DNA from 3 places in the Pseudomonas tensinigenes genome. Region 3 is predicted to be linked to each of the others. Evidence: predicted binding sites of a transcription regulator. Region 3 holds the regulator's gene; each other region holds the start of a gene.

The links. Region 3 encodes sigma-54, which starts transcription at its own class of promoters, with help from an activator protein. Its sites were predicted from a motif close to ANTGGCATNNANNTTGCTNT; they were not measured.
Positions count from the first base shown of each region.
Region 1: a site for sigma-54 is predicted at 4,893-4,912, ahead of glnK (P-II family nitrogen regulator). Genes of this name have one in related genera too.
Region 2: a site for sigma-54 is predicted at 4,672-4,691, ahead of flgB (flagellar basal body rod protein FlgB). Genes of this name have one in related genera too.

Region 1 covers NZ_CP077089.1:6,603,919-6,610,299, forward strand. Annotated here, with positions in the region: gene HU718_RS29490 (DUF484 family protein) at 1-108, shown strand, start outside; gene xerC (tyrosine recombinase XerC) at 111-1,010, shown strand; gene HU718_RS29500 (HAD family hydrolase) at 1,007-1,714, shown strand; gene sutA (dormancy-specific transcriptional regulator SutA) at 1,906-2,232, opposite strand; gene HU718_RS29510 (secondary thiamine-phosphate synthase enzyme YjbQ) at 2,335-2,760, opposite strand; gene HU718_RS29515 (ammonium transporter) at 2,976-4,313, opposite strand; gene glnK (P-II family nitrogen regulator) at 4,352-4,690, opposite strand; gene HU718_RS29525 (accessory factor UbiK family protein) at 5,105-5,365, shown strand; gene HU718_RS29530 (BRO-N domain-containing protein) at 5,725-6,252, shown strand; gene HU718_RS29535 (HigA family addiction module antitoxin) at 6,247-6,381, opposite strand, start outside.
Region 2 covers NZ_CP077089.1:5,200,738-5,207,118, reverse strand. Annotated here, with positions in the region: gene HU718_RS23115 (flagellar brake protein) at 1-633, opposite strand, end outside; gene HU718_RS23110 (flagella synthesis protein FlgN) at 722-1,189, opposite strand; gene flgM (flagellar biosynthesis anti-sigma factor FlgM) at 1,238-1,564, opposite strand; gene flgA (flagellar basal body P-ring formation chaperone FlgA) at 1,713-2,474, opposite strand; gene HU718_RS23095 (chemotaxis protein CheV) at 2,557-3,489, shown strand; gene cheR (protein-glutamate O-methyltransferase CheR) at 3,536-4,363, shown strand; gene flgB (flagellar basal body rod protein FlgB) at 4,732-5,139, shown strand; gene flgC (flagellar basal body rod protein FlgC) at 5,143-5,586, shown strand; gene flgD (flagellar hook assembly protein FlgD) at 5,602-6,327, shown strand; gene flgE (flagellar hook protein FlgE) at 6,359-6,381, shown strand, end outside.
Region 3 covers NZ_CP077089.1:1,255,365-1,261,745, forward strand. Annotated here, with positions in the region: gene HU718_RS05355 (class II fumarate hydratase) at 1-82, shown strand, start outside; gene HU718_RS05360 (DUF2753 family protein) at 110-550, shown strand; gene HU718_RS05365 (superoxide dismutase) at 552-1,163, shown strand; gene HU718_RS05370 (ZIP family metal transporter) at 1,194-2,087, shown strand; gene HU718_RS05375 (HPr family phosphocarrier protein) at 2,182-2,457, opposite strand; gene rapZ (RNase adapter RapZ) at 2,473-3,330, opposite strand; gene ptsN (PTS IIA-like nitrogen regulatory protein PtsN) at 3,333-3,797, opposite strand; gene hpf (ribosome hibernation-promoting factor, HPF/YfiA family) at 3,809-4,117, opposite strand; gene HU718_RS05395 (RNA polymerase factor sigma-54) at 4,191-5,681, opposite strand; gene lptB (LPS export ABC transporter ATP-binding protein) at 5,869-6,381, opposite strand, start outside.

The DNA.
Region 1 (6,381 bases), 1.3 Mb from region 3:
CCGCAGCACTACAAGAGTTCGGTGGGTACGCTGTTTCTCAGCTACATCGCCGAAGTCATGGGCCGCGTGCTGCCACGGGTCAACAGCTCCCTGCGCTCGGTACGCTGAACATGGAACGGCAACTGGACGCTTACTGCGAACACCTGCGCAGTGAGCGACAGGTGTCGCCGCACACGCTGTCGGCCTACCGCCGCGACCTCGACAAAGTCCTCGGCTGGTGCGTGAAACAGAACATCGGCAGCTGGGCCGCGCTGGATATTCAACGCCTGCGCAGCCTGATCGCCCGTTTGCATGCGCAGGGACAATCCTCGCGCAGCCTCGCGCGGCTGCTGTCGGCAGTGCGCGGGCTCTATCACTATCTCAATCGCGAAGGTCTTTGCGACCATGATCCGGCCACGGGTCTGGCACCGCCGAAAGGCGAGCGCCGACTGCCGAAAACCCTCGACACCGATCGTGCGCTGCAACTGCTTGAAGGTGCGGTCGAGGATGATTTTCTTGCGCGGCGCGATCAGGCGATTCTGGAGTTGTTCTATTCCTCCGGCCTGCGCCTTTCCGAACTGACCGGGCTCAATCTTGATCAGCTGGATCTTGCTGACGGTATGGTTCAAGTGCTCGGCAAGGGCAGCAAAACCCGCCTGCTACCGGTGGGTAAAAAGGCCCGCGAAGCACTGGAACAATGGCTACCGTTACGGGCCATGACCAACCCCGCAGACGACGCCGTATTCGTCAGCCAGCAAGGTCGACGCCTTGGCCCGCGAGCGATTCAGGTGCGGGTCAAACTGGCCGGCGAACGTGAGCTGGGGCAGAACCTGCACCCGCACATGCTGCGGCACTCTTTCGCCAGCCACTTGCTGGAATCCTCGCAAGACCTGCGTGCGGTGCAGGAACTGCTCGGCCACTCCGACATCAAGACCACGCAGATCTACACCCATCTGGACTTCCAGCATCTGGCGGCGGTCTACGACAGTGCCCATCCACGGGCCAAACGCATGAAAGGCGACGATTCATGAGCATCCAGTTAATCACCTTCGACCTCGACGACACGCTATGGGACACCGCCCCGGTGATCGTCAGCGCCGAAGCGGTATTGCGCGAATGGCTGAGCGAACATGCGCCGAATCTGGGCGCGGTGCCGGTGGAGCATTTGTGGGCGATTCGCGAGCGGGTGCTGGCCAACGAGCCGGGACTCAAGCATCGGATCAGTGCTCTACGCAGGCGGGTGTTGTTTCATGCAATGGAAGACGCCGGGTACGCCCATAGCGAAGCATCCGACCTGGCCGACAAGGGTTTTGAAGTGTTTCTGCATGCGCGGCATCAGATCGAAGTGTTTCCTGAAGTCGAGCCGGTGCTGGAGATTCTTGCCAATCACTACTCGCTTGGCGTAGTCACCAATGGCAATGCCGATGTGCGCCGGTTGGGGTTGGCGGATTACTTCAAATTTGCGCTGTGTGCGGAAGATATCGGCATCGCCAAACCGGATGCCCGGTTGTTCCACGAAGCCTTGCAGCGCGGTGGAGCCACGGCCGAAACCGCCGTACATATCGGTGATCACCCGGGCGATGACATCGCCGGGGCGCAGCAGGCCGGATTGCGGGCGATCTGGTTTAACCCGGCGGGTAAAACCTGGGAAGCGGATCGCTTGCCGGACGCCGAAATCCGTAGCCTGAGCGACCTGCCAGCGGTGCTCGCACGCTGGAATGCCCCCTCGAACTGATCTACTACACCCTGTGGGAGCGAGCCTGCTCGCGAAGGCATTCTGTCATTCAATACTGATGTTGACTGACCCACCGCTTTCGCGAGCAGGCTCGCTCCCACAAGGGAATTGCATTTACTTCAGTTGCTTTATTCCAGACATGAAAAAGCCCGCAGCGACGGCGGGCCTTTTCAGCAAGCCAGCGGCACGCCTCAGATAGGGCGGCTGCCGTACTTGTTGTCTGGCTTCTTCGGTGGATCGGCGACCACATTGGCCTCCACTTCCTGCACTTTTCCGCCGCGCGACAGGAACTCTTCCATGGCCTTGGCCAGGGCGTCGCGCTCCTTGTTCTTGGCTTCAATGCTCGGCAACTCATCAACCGACACCGCAGCCTTGGCTTTGCCTTTGGCAGCCGGGGCCGGCGTATCGTCACCGCCATCGTCGTCAGCAACGTCTTCCGCTGCTGCTTCCAGGCCTTCCTCGGCCTCGTCTTCGTCGCCTACTTCGAGGTCGTCGTTTTCCAGATCATCGTCGCTCATGTTCTACCTCATGACTTGCGAAAAGCAGATTAGTTATAGACCAGCTTTGGCAACTGTCGAAAGTCGCCGTTAAAAAATCAGTAACCATTGGTGACCAACGGTTTATGCCCCTTCACCGTGCAAGGTGTCGAGGACTTTTCGGGCACCGCCATGATCACGGTGCTCGCCCAGATAAACGCCTTGCCAGGTCCCCAGTGCCAGTCGCCCTGCCGACACCGGCAGACTGATCTGGCAGCCAAGCACGCTGGCCTTGAAGTGCGCCGGGAGGTCGTCCAGGCCTTCGTCGTTATGCTCATAGCCGTCTGTTCCTTGTGGGATCAGACGATTGAAAAATCGTTCGAAGTCGCGACGTACCGCCGGATCGGCGTTCTCGTTGATGGTCAACGACGCCGAGGTATGCTGCAGCCACAAATGCAACAGACCGACCCGGCACTCCCTGAGTTCAGGCAGCCCCGCGAGTAACTCGTCCGTTACCAGATGAAAGCCCCGGGGCCGAGCCCGCAGGGTTATCAGAGTCTGTTGCCACATACAGTTCTCCGCACGTTCGGGGCGCATTCTAGCGCGCTCTGGGAAAAAACAAAGGCCCTAATATTCCTGCAATGATGTAAGCCATTGGCCGCAGAAAAACGCTCGTCGTAAACACGACCAAAGCCGTACGAAAAATCCTTTCAGCTGTTCTCTCTGCGACAAATTCCAGACAAAAAAATGCCCGGCGAACCGGGCAAGTTTTTTAATGCGCGTACTTACAGGTTGTAGCCGCGTTCGTTGTGTTGTGCCAGATCGAGGCCAACCGACTCTTCTTCCTCGGTCACACGCAGACCCATGACGGCGTCCAGGACCTTGAGGATGATGAAGGTGACGATCGCGGTGTAGATCACCGTGAAGCCAACGCCTTTGACCTGAATCCAGACCTGCGCGCCGATATCGGTAACGGTGCCGAAACCACCCAAAGCAGGTGCAGCGAACACACCAGTGAGGATTGCGCCGAGGATACCGCCGATACCGTGTACGCCAAATGCGTCGAGGGAATCGTCATAACCGAGTTTGCGTTTCAGGGTGGTGGCGCAGAAGAAGCACACCACGCCCGCCGCCAGACCGATCACCAGTGCGCCCATCGGGCCCACGGTGCCGGCAGCCGGAGTGATCGCTACCAGACCGGCAACCACACCCGAAGCGATGCCCAGCGCGCTTGGCTTGCCGTGGGTGACCCACTCGGCAAACATCCAGCCCAGTGCAGCAGCAGCGGTCGCGATCTGGGTGACCAGCATCGCCATGCCGGCGGTGCCGTTGGCCGCTGCAGCGGAACCGGCGTTGAAGCCGAACCAGCCGACCCACAGCATCGCCGCGCCCATCAGGGTGTAACCGAGGTTGTGCGGGGCCATCGGGGTGGTCGGGAAGCCTTTACGCTTGCCCAATACCAGGCAGGCAATCAGACCGGCGACACCGGCGTTGATGTGCACCACGGTGCCGCCCGCGAAGTCGAGCACGCCCCAGTCCCACATCAGGCCGCCGTTGCCGGACCAGACCATGTGCGCGATCGGTGCATAAACCAGGGTGAACCAGATAGCCATGAAGATCAGCATCGCGGAGAACTTCATCCGCTCGGCGAACGCACCGACGATCAGCGCCGGGGTGATGATCGCGAAGGTCATCTGGAAGGTGATGAATACCGCCTCAGGGAACAGCGCCGCAGGACCAGTCAGGCTCGAAGGCGTGACACCGGCGAGGAACGCCTTGCCCATGCCGCCGAAGAACGAGTTGAAATTGACGACGCCCTGCTCCATGCCGGTGGTGTCGAACGCAATGCTGTAGCCATAAATGACCCACAGGATGCTGATCAGACCGGTAATGGCGAAGCACTGCATCATCACGGAAAGAATGTTTTTCGAGCGAACCATGCCGCCGTAGAACAGCGCCAGGCCGGGGATGGTCATGAACAGCACAAGTGCCGTTGAGGTGAGCATCCAGGCAGTGTCGCCAGAATTGAGGACTGGGGCCGCCACTTCGTCTGCCGCCATAGCAAGGCCGGGCATTACGATAGACAACAGGGCTCCTAGCCCTGCGAATTTACGCAGAGTCATATTGTTTTCTCCTGGGGCGTTGGGGTTTGTGGCGGCGCTTAGATCGCGTCGGTATCGGTTTCGCCGGTACGGATGCGAATCGCCTGTTCCAGATTGACCACGAAGATCTTGCCGTCACCGATCTTGCCGGTGTTGGCCGCTTTGGTTATCGCCTCGATAACCCGATCCAGATCCTTGTCGTCGATGGCCACGTCGATTTTCACCTTGGGCAGAAAATCGACCACATATTCCGCGCCGCGATACAGCTCGGTGTGACCCTTCTGCCGGCCGAAGCCTTTGACTTCAGTAACGGTAATGCCCTGCACGCCGATTTCGGACAGCGACTCGCGCACGTCGTCCAACTTGAACGGCTTGATGATGGCAGTGACTAGCTTCATGAAAACTCTCTCCCGAATTGGTGGACTTGCCCCAGGAAAACAAACCCGACTCAAGTCTAAGCGCAGTGCCTGGCTTTGTAACGCATCGTCGGGCTTACCTGCCCGACTGACGCCAGCTAACCGCTGCTGACGAAACTCCCCGCTTCGTCTGCCGCACTGCATTCGTCACAGCGACTGCATCAGTGCATGGGTCGAAGGTGACTAAGCAGAAACCTTGCCATCTCGCCAAAATCCCCTGATTTCAATCCCTTGGCCGCTGCCGCAAGCCATCCCGTGCAAAAGGCCCTGCGGATACGCACAACAACGGTGCGTCGCCGTCCGTCCGCCTGCGCGAAAAGCGTGCATCCCTGACCACGAGATTGACTATAGACACTGCGTGATACACTGCCGGCCATTGTTTCCAGGACATCCACCATGCTCGCGCCCAAAGACTTCCTCGACGCCCTGAGCGGCACCGCCTCCCGCCTCTTCAGCGGCGACACCCCGCTGCCGAAAGCCGAAATCGAAAGCCAGTTCAAGATGCTGCTGCAGAGTGCCTTCAGCAAACTCGACCTGGTCAGCCGCGAAGAATTCGACAGCCAGATGGTCGTACTGGCCCGCACTCGCGCCCGCCTCGAAAGCCTCGAAGCCAAAGTCGCCGAGATGGAAGCCAAGCTGACACCGCCCGCTGAATAATCCGCGCCCCCTGTAGGAGCTGCCGAAGGCTGCGATCTTTTGATCCTCAGCCCTTCAACCATCCCGGCAACGTCCTACAACCTGCACCACCGCCGTCCGATTGCGCCGAAAAGCCCAGGTTTCTAAGCTCACCCGATGCTGAAAGTTCAGCACCGGGTTTGGCGACCCGAACAGCTTAAGGCGCACGACAACCATGATGGCGGCTACATTTACCGCCACATCGTTTCATGGCGGTTGTGCGTGGGAGACCTTCGGGTCTGCCGGGTTCCTTTTGCTCCGGTTCGCCAACCCGCGTACAACTGCCACCCAATCGTTTGGCGACGATTGAGGGCAGCCCCTTAAGCAAGAGGAACTGCTCAATGAATCAAGAAGAGACTTATCTGACCCCGCACATCTTTACCCGCCACAAACTCCCCCTCCACGCCCTCCTCATCCAGAACCAACCCTGGTTCTGCGCCCGAGACCTGAGTCGCCTGCTACACATCTACCTCAACGAACGCATGCTGCGAAAACTCGACCCCGACCAATACCAGACCCGCAAAACCCTGATCCACAATCAAATCGAAAACACCCTGCTGATCAGCGAATCCGGCATCTACGCCCTCCTCGTCTACCACTACTGCCCCGAATACCGTGCGCTACGCGAATGGCTCACCCACCAGGTCATCCCCACCCTGCGCGACGCCCAACACCCCACCACAAGCGAACGTCCACACCTCAGCTTGCTCAGTTGGCCGGACATGACGTTGAGTTTGTTGCACTGGAATAACCAGCCGTGGATACGGCTGCAGGATGTGCCGTTGATGGTGGTGGAACGGGAACAGACCAAGCGCCCAATGACGGGGCCATGGTGGAAAAGAGCTTCGCGGATGCTGCAATCGCTATAAACCCGCATGCCGGAACTGGGCTCTGCGCAAATCGTAAGTCGATTGGAGATTCATCCAGAACTCAGGCGTAGTGTTGAGATGAATGGCAAGGCTGATTGCCAGATCGGCGCAGATCCTGAGCTGGCATTT
Region 2 (6,381 bases), 2.7 Mb from region 3:
GATGTTGAGTTTTTCTTCGAAGTGCAGATAGCGCAGTTCGACGGAGGTCGGCTGGTTGCCGAACAGCGGCGGGGCGATCAAGCGGTCATAGACCTGGCCCAGTTGCAGGCGGTCAGTGATATCGCCTTCGAAGCGCAGCTTGCAGCCAGTCGCGGAGATATCCAGCAGTTTGCCGTTGATCGGCGCCTTGAGCTTTTCGCCGCCCAGTTCAACGCTGACCAGATCAGTCAGTTTCAGCGCGGCGCGGAAAGCATTGCGGCGCTGGTGGTAAACCACTTCGGTCGGTAGCTCGCCGGTGTAGAAACGGTCGCCGTCGGATTCTTCAATGTTCAGCGTGCCGGTGCATTCCCAGGCAATGCGCACACCGTCATGAAAACCCTCGACCTTGAACGGCTCGCCGGCCAGCAGAAAGCGTTCGCCATCACGCGGGATCATCTCGTCCAGTGCGATCGAAGCGCTGTCGCGGTCGACTTTGATCAGGTAGCTCTGGAAGCGCTGGCTGCGCTCATGAAAGGTGATGATCAGCGGATCGTGGCTTTCTTGCAGCTGGCGCAGGTTGCTGGAGATTTCCAGTGGCGTGGTGAGCACCTTAGGGGGCTGCGGAGCATCATCCGCGCTGAGGGCGTTGGACACGGTTTATCAATCTCCAGACAAAATATGACGACTAGCCAGCATTTTGCCAGCATGTTCCGCGGGTTGATAGAGCTGGCGCATCAACGGCTCATGCCTGGCTGAGCGGACGCGGTGTGGCGGGTTTGGCAAAAGTACCGCTGGCGTTATACAGCGCCGGCGCTTCACCACCGGTGAGGATCTTCAACTGATTGGCCGTGGCGGCCTGCTGGATCTGGATCGACTGACCATTCTTGAGGTTGGCGGCCTGGCATTGCGCGATCAGATCGGTCAATGCGTCGCCTTGCGTCAACAACTGCTCGCCAATGCTCGACTGGCCAGCCAATTGCTCAAGACCTGTACGATCAGTCGGCAGATTGAGGCTGGCGAGGATTTCGCTGCGTTTGCGGCCATGCTGTTCAAGCAGAATGATCAACGCCTGTTTGTGCGCCAGAATTTCTTCCAGCAGTGGCATGTCGCGACCGTGCAACGCGAGGGATTCGGTTTGCAACAACTCCAGCAATTGTTGAGCTGGAGCAAAGTCGTCGTTGATCAATTGCAATAAATTAGTGTCGTGCATGGCTGGCCTTGGGTTTTAAGCGTCCAAAAGCCTGGCGCAGGCAAAGGCCTAGCGCTGGGCTTCGAAGTTGAGCAGTTTGCTGGCTACACGGTTGCTGTCGACTTTATAGCTGCCATCGGCAATCGCGGCTTTCAACTCGGCCACACGGGCTTTGTCGACAGCAGGTTGATCGCGCAGCTTGTCAGTGACCTTCTGCAACTGTTGAGCCTCATTGCTGAGGTGTACCGATTCCCCGCTTTTTGCGGTACTGGCCTGTTCGGCCGGGGTATTCAGCGGCGCGGAGGTGCCGGTTTCGGCGGTTTCCTTGGCGTTGCTGGTACGTGTACTGCCCGTAAGTGACGAGGAGCTGTTCAAACGGCTGAAATCGATGACCATGATAAAAACCTCTGGGAATTTGGACGCTTGCCATGTTTTCGGCCATCCCCTGGAAAACTTTAGGCACATTTACAATGAGCCTTGCATGCGCCGGCGCTTGTCCTGCTGCGGCACAGTTTAGGGAACAGCCGGGGTCAGCGCCAGTTTTCTACATCGCCACTTCCACTTGGCCCGGCGCGGTGACTTGCGCCTTGATGACCCGTTGCGAGTTGAGGTTTTTTACGCGGATCTGCTCTTTCAAACCGCCATTGGCCAGCGCTTCGCCGGGCATGCGCACGGCGAGCGTGCCGCTGCGGGCGGTGATGACCACTTGATCGCCCTTGCGAATGACTTCCGCCTGTTCCAGATGAACCAGGGTAATGACCTGATCGGCTACCGTTGGTCGGGTCAATTTCTGCCCGATCGCTTCGTCTACCGAGGTCAGAAAGCCTTGGTTGATCGTGCTCACGTCGCGCTCACGCAGAGTCACGTCCTGTGGTTCGATAATCCCGGCACGTTTCAGCGGTCGGGTGGTTGTCACAATCTCGCGAAACAGGCGGACTTGAGCGGGCACGAACACAGTCCAGGGCGAGGCGCCTTCGCAGCGAACCTTCACGGTAACCCGGCCCAGCGGACGTGCCGGACTCTCCAAAGTAGCTGTCAATTCCTTGTCGCACATAGGCATGCGCATACGCGGGTCGAGCTGGTTGACTTCGATTTCGTAGCGGCCTTCCGTTTGACTGGTAGCCAGATAGTCTTCTACGGTGAACTCAAGAAAGCCCTGAGTGACGCCGATAAGCATGTCAGGCAAGGTAACCGCATCAGCAATGGCAGGGCTGCCAGCGAAAAAGCAGCAAATAGCGCCCGCAGCACAAAGCCCTCTGCGAAGGGGTGATGTCAGGCGTCGAAAAAATGTCGTTTGAGCGTTCATACGAGTTAAAAAGCAAGCGCCGTGCCGTTTAGCAATGAATGTGCGTCGCAACAACACTTGGCGTTGGTGTAGGAGTCTGGGCATGGCTGGTGTAATGGATTCGGTGAACCAGCGCACGCAACTGGTGGGGCAGAATCGCCTGGAGCTGTTGTTGTTCCGTCTTGACGGTCAGCAGCTCTATGGAATCAACGTGTTCAAGGTGCGGGAAGTGTTGCAGTGCCCGTCGCTGACGTTGATGCCCAAGTCCAGTCCTGTCGTGTGCGGGGTGGCAAATATCCGGGGGGCGACCATTCCGATCCTTGATCTGGCAATGGCCACCGGTTCCGGAGCGTTGAAGGACAAGAACAACCCGTTCGTGATCATCACGGAGTACAACACCAAGACCCAGGGTTTCCTGGTCCGCTCGGTGGAGCGCATCGTCAACATGAACTGGGAAGAGATTCATCCACCGCCCAAGGGCACGGGTCGCGATCATTACCTGACCGCTGTGACTCGGGTGGACAATCAGTTAGTCGAAATCATCGACGTCGAGAAAGTGCTGGCCGAAGTTGCGCCGACACCGGAAGCGATTTCGGTGGGCGTGGTCGATGTCGAGACCCAGACCAAGGCATTGTCGTTGCGTGTCTTGACGGTCGATGACTCGTCGGTGGCGCGCAAGCAGGTCACGCGTTGCCTGCAGACGATCGGTGTCGAAGTGGTGGCGCTGAACGATGGCAAGCAGGCGCTGGATTACCTGCGCAAGCTGGTCGACGAGGGCAAGAAGCCGGAAGAAGAGTTCCTGATGATGATTTCCGACATCGAGATGCCGGAGATGGACGGGTACACCCTGACGGCGGAAATCCGCGGCGACGCACGCATGCAAAAGCTTCACATCATCCTGCATACTTCGTTGTCCGGGGTATTCAATCAGGCGATGGTCAAGAAAGTCGGTGCCGATGACTTCCTGGCCAAGTTCCGCCCTGATGACCTGGCATCCCGGGTAGTCGACCGGATCAAAGCAGCAGATATCAGCTAGGAGCGTTTTGCTCCTGGCGGTCAACACGATTTAAGAGGCGGCATCATTGTCTACGGGTAATTTGGATTTCGAACAGTTCCGGGTCTTCCTGGAAAAAGCCTGTGGCATTTTGCTCGGTGAAAACAAGCAGTACCTGGTCTCGAGCCGTCTCAACAAACTGATGGAGCAGCAAGGCATCAAATCCCTGGGTGAGCTGGTTCAGCGCATCCAGACCCAGCCGCGCAGCGGTTTGCGCGAGCAGGTGGTCGATGCCATGACGACCAACGAAACCTTGTGGTTTCGGGATACCTATCCGTTTGAAGTCTTGAAGAACAAGGTGCTGCCTGAAGCGATCAAGGCCAGCCCCAACCAGCGTCTGCGGATCTGGTCGGCGGCGTGCTCGTCGGGCCAGGAACCGTACTCGCTGTCGATGTCGATCGACGAATTCGAGCGCAGCAACCTCGGCCAGTTGAAGATGGGTGTGCAGATCGTTGCCACTGATTTGTCCGGCCTGATGCTGACCAACTGCAAGACGGGCGAGTACGACAGCCTGGCAATCGGTCGCGGTTTGTCGCCGGAACGTCTGCAGCGTTACTTCGACCCGAAAGGGCCGGGGCGCTGGGTGATCAAGGCGCCGATCAAGAATCGCGTGGAGTTCCGCTCGTTCAACCTGCTCGACAGCTATGCCGCGCTGGGCAAGTTCGACATCGTGTTCTGCCGCAACGTGTTGATCTACTTCTCTGCCGAAGTGAAGAAAGACATCCTGTTGCGCATTCACAGCACGTTGAAGCCGGGCGGTTATCTGTTCCTTGGCGCTTCCGAGGCGCTGAATGGTTTGCCGGACCATTACCAGATGGTGCAGTGCAGCCCGGGGATCATTTACCAGGCGAAGTGATTGCATCGGCAACACAAAAAACGGCAGGCCCGCAAAGGCCTGCCGTTTTTTTATGCCCCAATTATTTCCCACGAACACCACAACCCCCCTGTGGGAGCGAGCCTGCTCGCGAAAGCAGTCTGTCAGTAAAACAGTTGGCGACTGACACGCCGCCTTCGCGAGCAGGCTCTCTCCCACAGGGATCTGCGTTGACCTGCAAGGACGGCAAGCGGCAGAAAAGCGGCATCCGGCGGAAACCGGTTGCCGCTTTTCTGGCATTGCCGCTTTGCCGACTCCCGGCAAAGCCCCGGTTTATAGGGGGATTATGGTTTGGCACGGTGCTTGCTAAAGCTCAGTTACGAAAAACCGGTCACCTGAAGGTTCCCGACATGAGCATCAGCTTCGATAAAGCGCTCGGCATTCACGAAAAGGCATTGGGCTTCCGCGCCCAGCGTGCCGAAGTGCTGGCCAACAACATCGCCAACGCCGATACCCCGAACTACAAGGCGCGGGATCTGGACTTCTCCAAAGTGCTTGAAGCACAGACCCAGAAGAACGCCAACGGCACCATCGCGTTGAACATGACCAACAGCCGTCACATCGAAGCTGAAGGCCTGGGCAACGGCGACGAATCGCTGATGTATCGCACGCCGATGCAACCTTCGATCGACCAGAACACCGTGGACGCCCAACTGGAACAGTCGAACTACGCGGAAAACGCCGTCGGCTTCCAGGCCAGCTTCACCCTGCTCAACAGCAAATTCAAAGGGCTGGTATCAGCCCTGCGCGGAGAGTAACTCATGTCCCTGTCCAGCGTTTTCAACATTGCCGGCAGCGGCATGAGCGCACAAACCACGCGTCTGAACACCGTGGCCTCGAACATCGCCAACGCCGAGACCGTCTCGTCGAGCATCGACCAGACCTATCGCGCCCGTCACCCGGTATTCGCCACCATGTTCCAGGGCGGCCAAAACGCTGGCAGCAACTCGCTGTTCCAGAGTCAGGACGCGGCCGGTCAGGGCGTACAGGTGCTCGGTGTGGTCGAAGACCAGAGCAACCTCGAAGCGCGCTACGAGCCGAATCATCCGGCGGCTGACGCCAAAGGCTACGTCTACTACCCGAACGTCAACGTGGTGGAAGAAATGGCTGACATGATTTCCGCGAGTCGTTCGTTCCAGACCAACGCCGAAATGATGAACACCGCCAAAACCATGATGCAGAAGGTACTGACCCTCGGTCAGTAATAAGGGGCGACTGCCATGAGTGTTACCGATACCACCAGCACCCCTAGTCTGAAAGACGTACTGGCCAACTCGTCGAAGACCAGCAGCACCACAACGGGCGGCATCGCTTCGGCGACCAACAGTGCCACCGGCGGGCAAGCGCTGGGCAAGGACGCGTTCCTGCAACTGCTGGTTACCCAGCTGAAAAACCAGAACCCGCTCGATCCGCAGGACAACAGCGCATTCGTTGCGCAGTTGGCGCAGTTCAGCAGCCTCGAAGGCATCACCACGCTCAACAGCACCGTGAGCGGCCTGGCCGGCAACTACAACTCGTCGCAGGCGCTGCAGGCGTCGTCGCTGGTCGGTCGCAACGTCATTGTGCAGACCAACACCGCGCAACTCGACGACCCGAGCAAAGGCCTGACCGGTTCGGTGAACCTGTCGACGTCCATTGCTGAGGGCACCGTGACCATCACCGACAGCAGCGGCAAGACGGTTCGCACCATCGATCTGGGCAGTCGCGCCGCTGGCAGTGCCAGCTTCACTTGGGACGGCAAGGACACGTCCGGCACCCTCGTGCCGACCGGTACCTACACCTTCAAGGCGAGCGCACCGATCAACGGCACCGCGACCGATCTGGCCACTTACCTGCCGGCAACGGTCAACAGCGTGACGATCAGCCAGACCGGTGGCGAGCTGATGCTCAACCTGGCTGGCAAGGGCTCCGTTGCCCTGTCCAAAGTACAAACCATTGGTATATAGAGCCGACTAACCGGCAACAAAGGAGTGGAATATGTCTTTCAATATCGGCCTTAG
Region 3 (6,381 bases):
CGCCCTCGAACATACCGACCTGTCGCGCAGCCAACTGGAAGAGTTGCTCAATCCCGAGAAACTCACCGCCGGCGGCGTGTAAAACCTGTAACCGCTTTGGAGGCTCACCATGGAGCACTGGAAACGCACGATCGAACGGGCCAATCGCTGCTTCATGCTCGGCGAATTGATCGACGCCCGTGAGGCTTACCTGCAGGCCCTGGCCCTGGCGCAAGTGTTGTTCGAACGCTGGGCAGATGCCGACGAAGCGGTGGCGGCCTGCGTCATCTCCCATCACAACCTGGCGGACTTGCACCTGCGCCTGAATCAGCCTGAGGAGAGCGCCGAGTATCTCTGCGCCATCCACCAACGGCTGTTGCAGACCATGCAGGACGAACGCCTGCGCCTGGCATTGCGTGAAGCGGCGCTGCGCCAGAGCAGCAAGACCTACGTCGAGCTGCTGAATTTCATCAGCGAACACGGCGAATACCCGCGTACCCAGCGCCTGCTGCACCCGGATACCGGCAATGCGCGCCGCGCGCCTGCCCCACATCACCATGGAGTCCATTGAAATGGCTTTTACCTTGCCTGCCTTGCCTTACGCCTACGACGCCCTCGAGCCGCATATCGATGCGCAGACCATGGAAATTCACTACACCAAGCATCACCAGACCTACATCAACAACCTCAACGCCGCCGTTGAAGGCACTGAATACGCCGAATGGCCAGTGGAAAAACTCGTCGCCAGCGTCCAGCAACTGCCGGAAAAACTCCGTGCAGCGGTGATCAATCAGGGCGGCGGTCACGCCAACCATTCGCTGTTCTGGGAAGTCATGGTGCCCAACGGTGGCGGCAAGCCGGATGGCGCGCTGGCCAAGGCCATCGATGAACATCTGGGCGGCCTCGACAGCTTCAAGGAATCCTTCACCAAAGCCGCACTGACCCGTTTCGGCAGCGGCTGGGCCTGGCTCAGCGTGACCCCGGAGAAAAAGCTGATCGTGGAAAGCAGCGGCAATCAGGACAGCCCGTTGATGAATGGCAACACGCCGATTCTCGGTCTCGACGTCTGGGAGCACGCCTATTACCTGCGTTATCAGAACCGTCGTCCGGAATACATCAATGCGTTCTACAACGTGATCAATTGGCCTGAAGTGGCTGCGCGCTATCAGGCCGCACTGGTTTAAGTCTTCTATAAAAACAATCCAAGGCTGACTATGGGCACTGAAACACTGGCGATCGGAAGTGGGCGTATGTTTCGTTACGCAGTGGGATCGCTGTTGCTGTTGGCGGGCATGACCTTGCTGGTCGCCCACGGGCTGGAATGGCTGAATCTCGAGCCGAGGCTGTCGCGGGCGTTGCAGGGCGGCGCGATCTGCGCCCTCGGCACGGCGCTTGGCGCTGTCCCGGTGCTGGTGATTCGGCGCATGCCGCAGGCACTCAGTGATACCTTGCTGGGTTTTGGCGCCGGGGTGATGCTGGCGGCGACGGCATTTTCGTTGATCGTGCCGGGCATTGCTGCTGCCGAAAGTCTCGGCCTGACGCCGTGGGGCGCCAGTGGCCTGATCTGTTTCGGCATCATGCTCGGGGCGTTTGGCCTGTATCTGGTTGATCGCAAGGTGTCGGGTGCGTCCCCGGAAATGCTCGTCGGCACCGTCGAGCATCCGGTGATACCGCCGCGGATCTGGCTGTTCGTGTTCGCCATCATTGCCCATAACATCCCTGAAGGCATGGCCGTCGGCGTTTCTGCTGGCGGTAGCATGCCGGATGCGGACAGTCTGGCCATGGGCATCGCTTTGCAGGATGTGCCGGAGGGCCTGGTGATTGCGCTGGTGTTGGCCGGGGCGGGGATGTCGCGGGTCAAGGCGTTTCTGATCGGCGCGGCGTCAGGTCTGGTCGAGCCGGTGTTTGCGCTGTTGTGCGCGTGGCTGGTCAGTCTGGCACAGGTGTTGTTGCCACTAGGACTAGCGCTCGCGGCGGGGGCCATGTTGCTGGTGGTGACCCACGAAGTGATTCCCGAGTCGCGACGCAATGGTCACGACAAACTGGCCAGTCTTGGCCTGTTGATCGGGTTTTGTCTGATGATGGTGATGGATACGGCGTTGGGTTGAAGTCGTGCAAAAGATCGCAGCCTGCGGCAGTGCCTATAGGGAACGCATTCCAATGTAGGAGCTGCCGCAGGCTGCGATCTTTTGACTTTGGCTGTCAGCCGCCTTCGTCGAAGTAGTTGTTGATCAACGCCACCAGCGCATCCAGCGCTTCCTGTTCCTGATGCCCTTCAGTACTCAGATAGATCTTGGTGCCCTTGCCTGCCGCCAGCATCATCATCGCCATGATGCTTTTACCGTCAACCGTGGTCTCTGGTGTACGACCCACTCTGATCGTGCAATCCGGATACTGCCCGGCCACCCCGACAAACTTGGCCGATGCGCGGGCATGCAGGCCCAGCTTGTTGATGATTTCGATTTCCAGAGCAGGCATCGCGGTGTGAATCCTTTAAGTGAGGTCGCGGTGGCGAACCTGGACGTTCTTCAGGGTTTTCTGCAGGGCCTGACCCAGACGTTCGGTCAGGTAGACGGAGCGGTGATGCCCGCCGGTGCAGCCAATGGCAATGGTGACGTAGGCACGGTTGCTCGCGGCGAAACGCGGCAGCCATTTGTGCAGGTAGGTGAAGATGTCCTGAAACATTTCTTCGACCTCCGGCTGTGCCGCCAGGTATTCAGCCACCGGCGCATCGAGACCCGATTGCGCGCGCAGTTCCGGCTTCCAGTACGGATTGGGCAGGCAGCGCACATCGAACACCAGATCTGCATCCACCGGCATGCCGCGCTTGAAGCCGAAGGACTCGACCAGAAACGCGGTGCCCGGCTCCGGCTGATTCAGCAGGCGCAGCTTGATGGAGTCGCGCAGCTGGTACAGGTTGAGGTTGGTGGTGTTGATTTTCAGGTCGGCGAGGTCGGCGATCGGGCCGAGCAGGGCGGTTTCATCCTGGATCGCTTCGGCCAGCGAGCGATTGGCGTTGCTCAGTGGATGGCGACGGCGGGTTTCGGAGAAACGCTTGAGCAGGGTTTCTTCGTCGGCGTCCAGATACAGGACATCGCACTGGATGTGCTTGGCCCGGACATCTTCAAGCAACTCGGGAAAGCGCGTCAGATGGCTCGGCAAGTTACGCGCATCGATCGACACGGCCACCAGCGGTTGCGCCAGCTCAGTGTGAATCAGCGCGCGTTCGGCCAGTTCCGGCAGCAAGCCTGCGGGCAGGTTGTCGATGCAGTAATAGCCGTTGTCCTCAAGGACATCCAGAGCCGTACTTTTACCCGAGCCGGAACGGCCGCTGACGATGATCAAACGCATGATTAATGCCCGTTCTGCTCGCTCAGGACGACCTGATACAAGGCTTCGCTACTCGGTGCGCTACGCAGCTTTTCGCGCACTTCCTTACGATCCAGCATGCTGGCGATCTGACGTAGCAACTCCAGATGCGCATCGGTGGCGGCTTCCGGGACCAGCAAAACAAACAGCAGGTCAACCGGAGCGCCGTCAATGGCGTCGAAATCGATCGGAGCGTCAAGGTGCATCAGCGCGCTGATCGGCGCTTGGCAACCCTTGAGGCGGCAATGGGGGATGGCGATGCCGTTACCAAAACCGGTGGAACCGAGTTTTTCACGGGCAATCAACGCCTCGAAGACATCCTGCATGGCCAGATCCGGCACTTCGCGGGCGATCAGGTTGGCAATTTGTTCGAGGGCTTTCTTTTTACTGCCACCCGGCACGTTCACGAGGGAACGGCCGGGGGTCAGGATACTTTCAAGTCGGATCATGGAATGGGGGGTTATCGACCTGTCGCGCCCTGGAGGAGGCTTTGGGTCTTTTCCTTATGCTTTTTGAGTTGGCGATCCAGCTTGTCGGTCAGCAGGTCAATGGCGGCATACATGTCGTCATGCTCGGCATTGGCAACCACTTCTCCGCCGGGAATATGCAAGGTGGCTTCGATTTTCTGCTTCAGCTTTTCGACGCACATCGTGACTTGCACGTTGGTGATCTTGTCGAAATGGCGCTCTAATCGGTCGAGTTTTTCGTTGATGTAGGTGCGCAGAGGTTCGGTCACTTCCAGTTGGTGTCCACTGATGTTGACTTGCATACAGCTTCTCCTTCGTTGCCAGTGCATAAAGCGGCAGGCTGGATAGCCTGCCACTGGAACGCTGTAACGTGGCTTACATCAACCGCTTGCGTTCGCTCGAAGGCGCGATCCCGAGGGATTCGCGGTACTTGGCGACGGTGCGGCGAGCCACCTGAATGCCTTGTGCCTCCAGTAAACCAGCGATCTTGCTGTCACTCAACGGCTTTTTCTGATTTTCCGCGGCAACCAGTTTTTTGATGATCGCGCGAATCGCCGTGGACGAGCATTCGCCGCCTTCAGAGGTGCTGACGTGGCTGGAGAAAAAGTATTTCAGTTCATAAATACCGCGCGGGGTATGCATGAATTTCTGCGTGGTCACCCGCGAAATCGTCGATTCGTGCATGCCCACGGCTTCGGCGATGTCATGCAGCACCAGCGGCTTCATGGCTTCGTCGCCGTACTCCAGAAAACCGCGCTGATGTTCGACGATCTGGGTAGCAACTTTCATCAGGGTTTCGTTGCGGCTCTGCAGGCTCTTGATGAACCAGCGAGCTTCCTGCAACTGATTGCGCATGAACGTATTGTCGGCGCTGGTGTCGGCGCGACGGACAAAACCGGCGTACTGGGCGTTGACGCGCAGGCGTGGTACCGATTCCTGATTCAGCTCGACCAGCCAGCGCTCGTTGTCCTTGCGCACGATGACATCAGGGACTACGTATTCGGCTTCAGTGGACTCGATCTGTGAGCCCGGACGCGGATTGAGGCTTTGCACCAGCTCGATGACCTGGCGCAACTCGTCTTCCTTGAGCTTCATGCGCCGCATCAACTGGCTGTAGTCGCGGCCGCCGAGCAGGTCGATGTAATCGCTGACCAGGCGCTTCGCTTCAGTCAGCCAAGGCGTCTTGGCTGGCAGCTGGCGCAATTGCAGCAGCAGGCACTCGCCAAGATTGCGGGCGCCGATGCCGGCCGGTTCAAACTGCTGGATGCGGTGCAGGACGGCTTCGATTTCGTCCAGTTCGATGTCCAGTTCCGGATCGAACGCCTCAAGGATCTCTTCGAGGGTTTCGTCCAGGTAGCCCTGATTGTTGATGCAGTCGATCAGGGTCACGGCGATCAGGCGATCGGTGTCGGACATCGGCGCGAGGTTCAGTTGCCACAGCAGGTGGCTTTGCAGGCTCTCGCCAGCGGAGGTGCGGGTGGTGAAGTCCCACTCGTCATCATCGCTGCTGGGCAGGCTGCTGGCGCTGGTCTGGTAAACGTCTTCCCAGGCGGTGTCGACCGGAAGCTCGTTGGGAATGCGCTCGTTCCATTCGCCGTCCTCGAGGTTGTCCACCGTCGGGGCGGTTTCCTGATAGGAGGGTTCCTGGATTTCGGTGGGTTTCTGTTCGGCGTTGTCGGCCATGGGGTCGGAATTGTCGAAGTCGTCGCCTTCTTCCTGGCGTTCGAGCATCGGATTGGATTCCAGAGCCTCCTGGATTTCCTGTTGCAGATCCAGGGTCGACAATTGGAGCAGGCGGATGGCCTGTTGCAGCTGCGGTGTCATCGTCAGCTGCTGGCCCATTCTCAAGACTAGCGATGGTTTCATGGCAGGGGCTTAACACCTTATTCGCCGGCGCTATGCGCCATCCACTACAGGGCGCCGGGGCGCCAAACTTAAGCAAATTATATGCCTGAAACTGAAGTGTTTGCCTAGAGCGCTGTAACAATTAAAGCGTATTAATTCCTGCTTGAATCGATACAGCGCCCGGGCGGCGCACCGGGCACTGTTACGCTTACAAGCGGAACTCGTGACCCAGATACACTTCCTTGACCAGATCGTTGGCCAGGATGGTTTCTGCATCGCCTTCAGCAATGAGTTGGCCATCGTTGACGATGTAAGCGGTTTCGCAGATGTCCAGCGTCTCACGGACGTTGTGGTCGGTGATCAATACACCGATGCCCTTGGCCTTGAGGTGGTGGATGATCTGCTTGATGTCGCCGACCGAAATCGGGTCGACACCGGCAAACGGTTCGTCGAGCAGGATGAATTTCGGTGCCGTTGCCAGCGCGCGAGCGATTTCCACCCGGCGGCGTTCACCACCGGACAGGCTCATGCCGAGGTTGTCGCGGATGTGGCTGATGTGGAATTCCTGCAGCAGGCTTTCCAGCTCTTTGCGGCGACCGGCCTTGTCGAGTTCCTGACGGGTCTCGAGGATGGCCATGATGTTGTCAGCCACCGACAGTTTGCGGAAGATCGACGCTTCTTGCGGCAGATAGCCGATGCCAGCCTTTGCACGGCCGTGCAT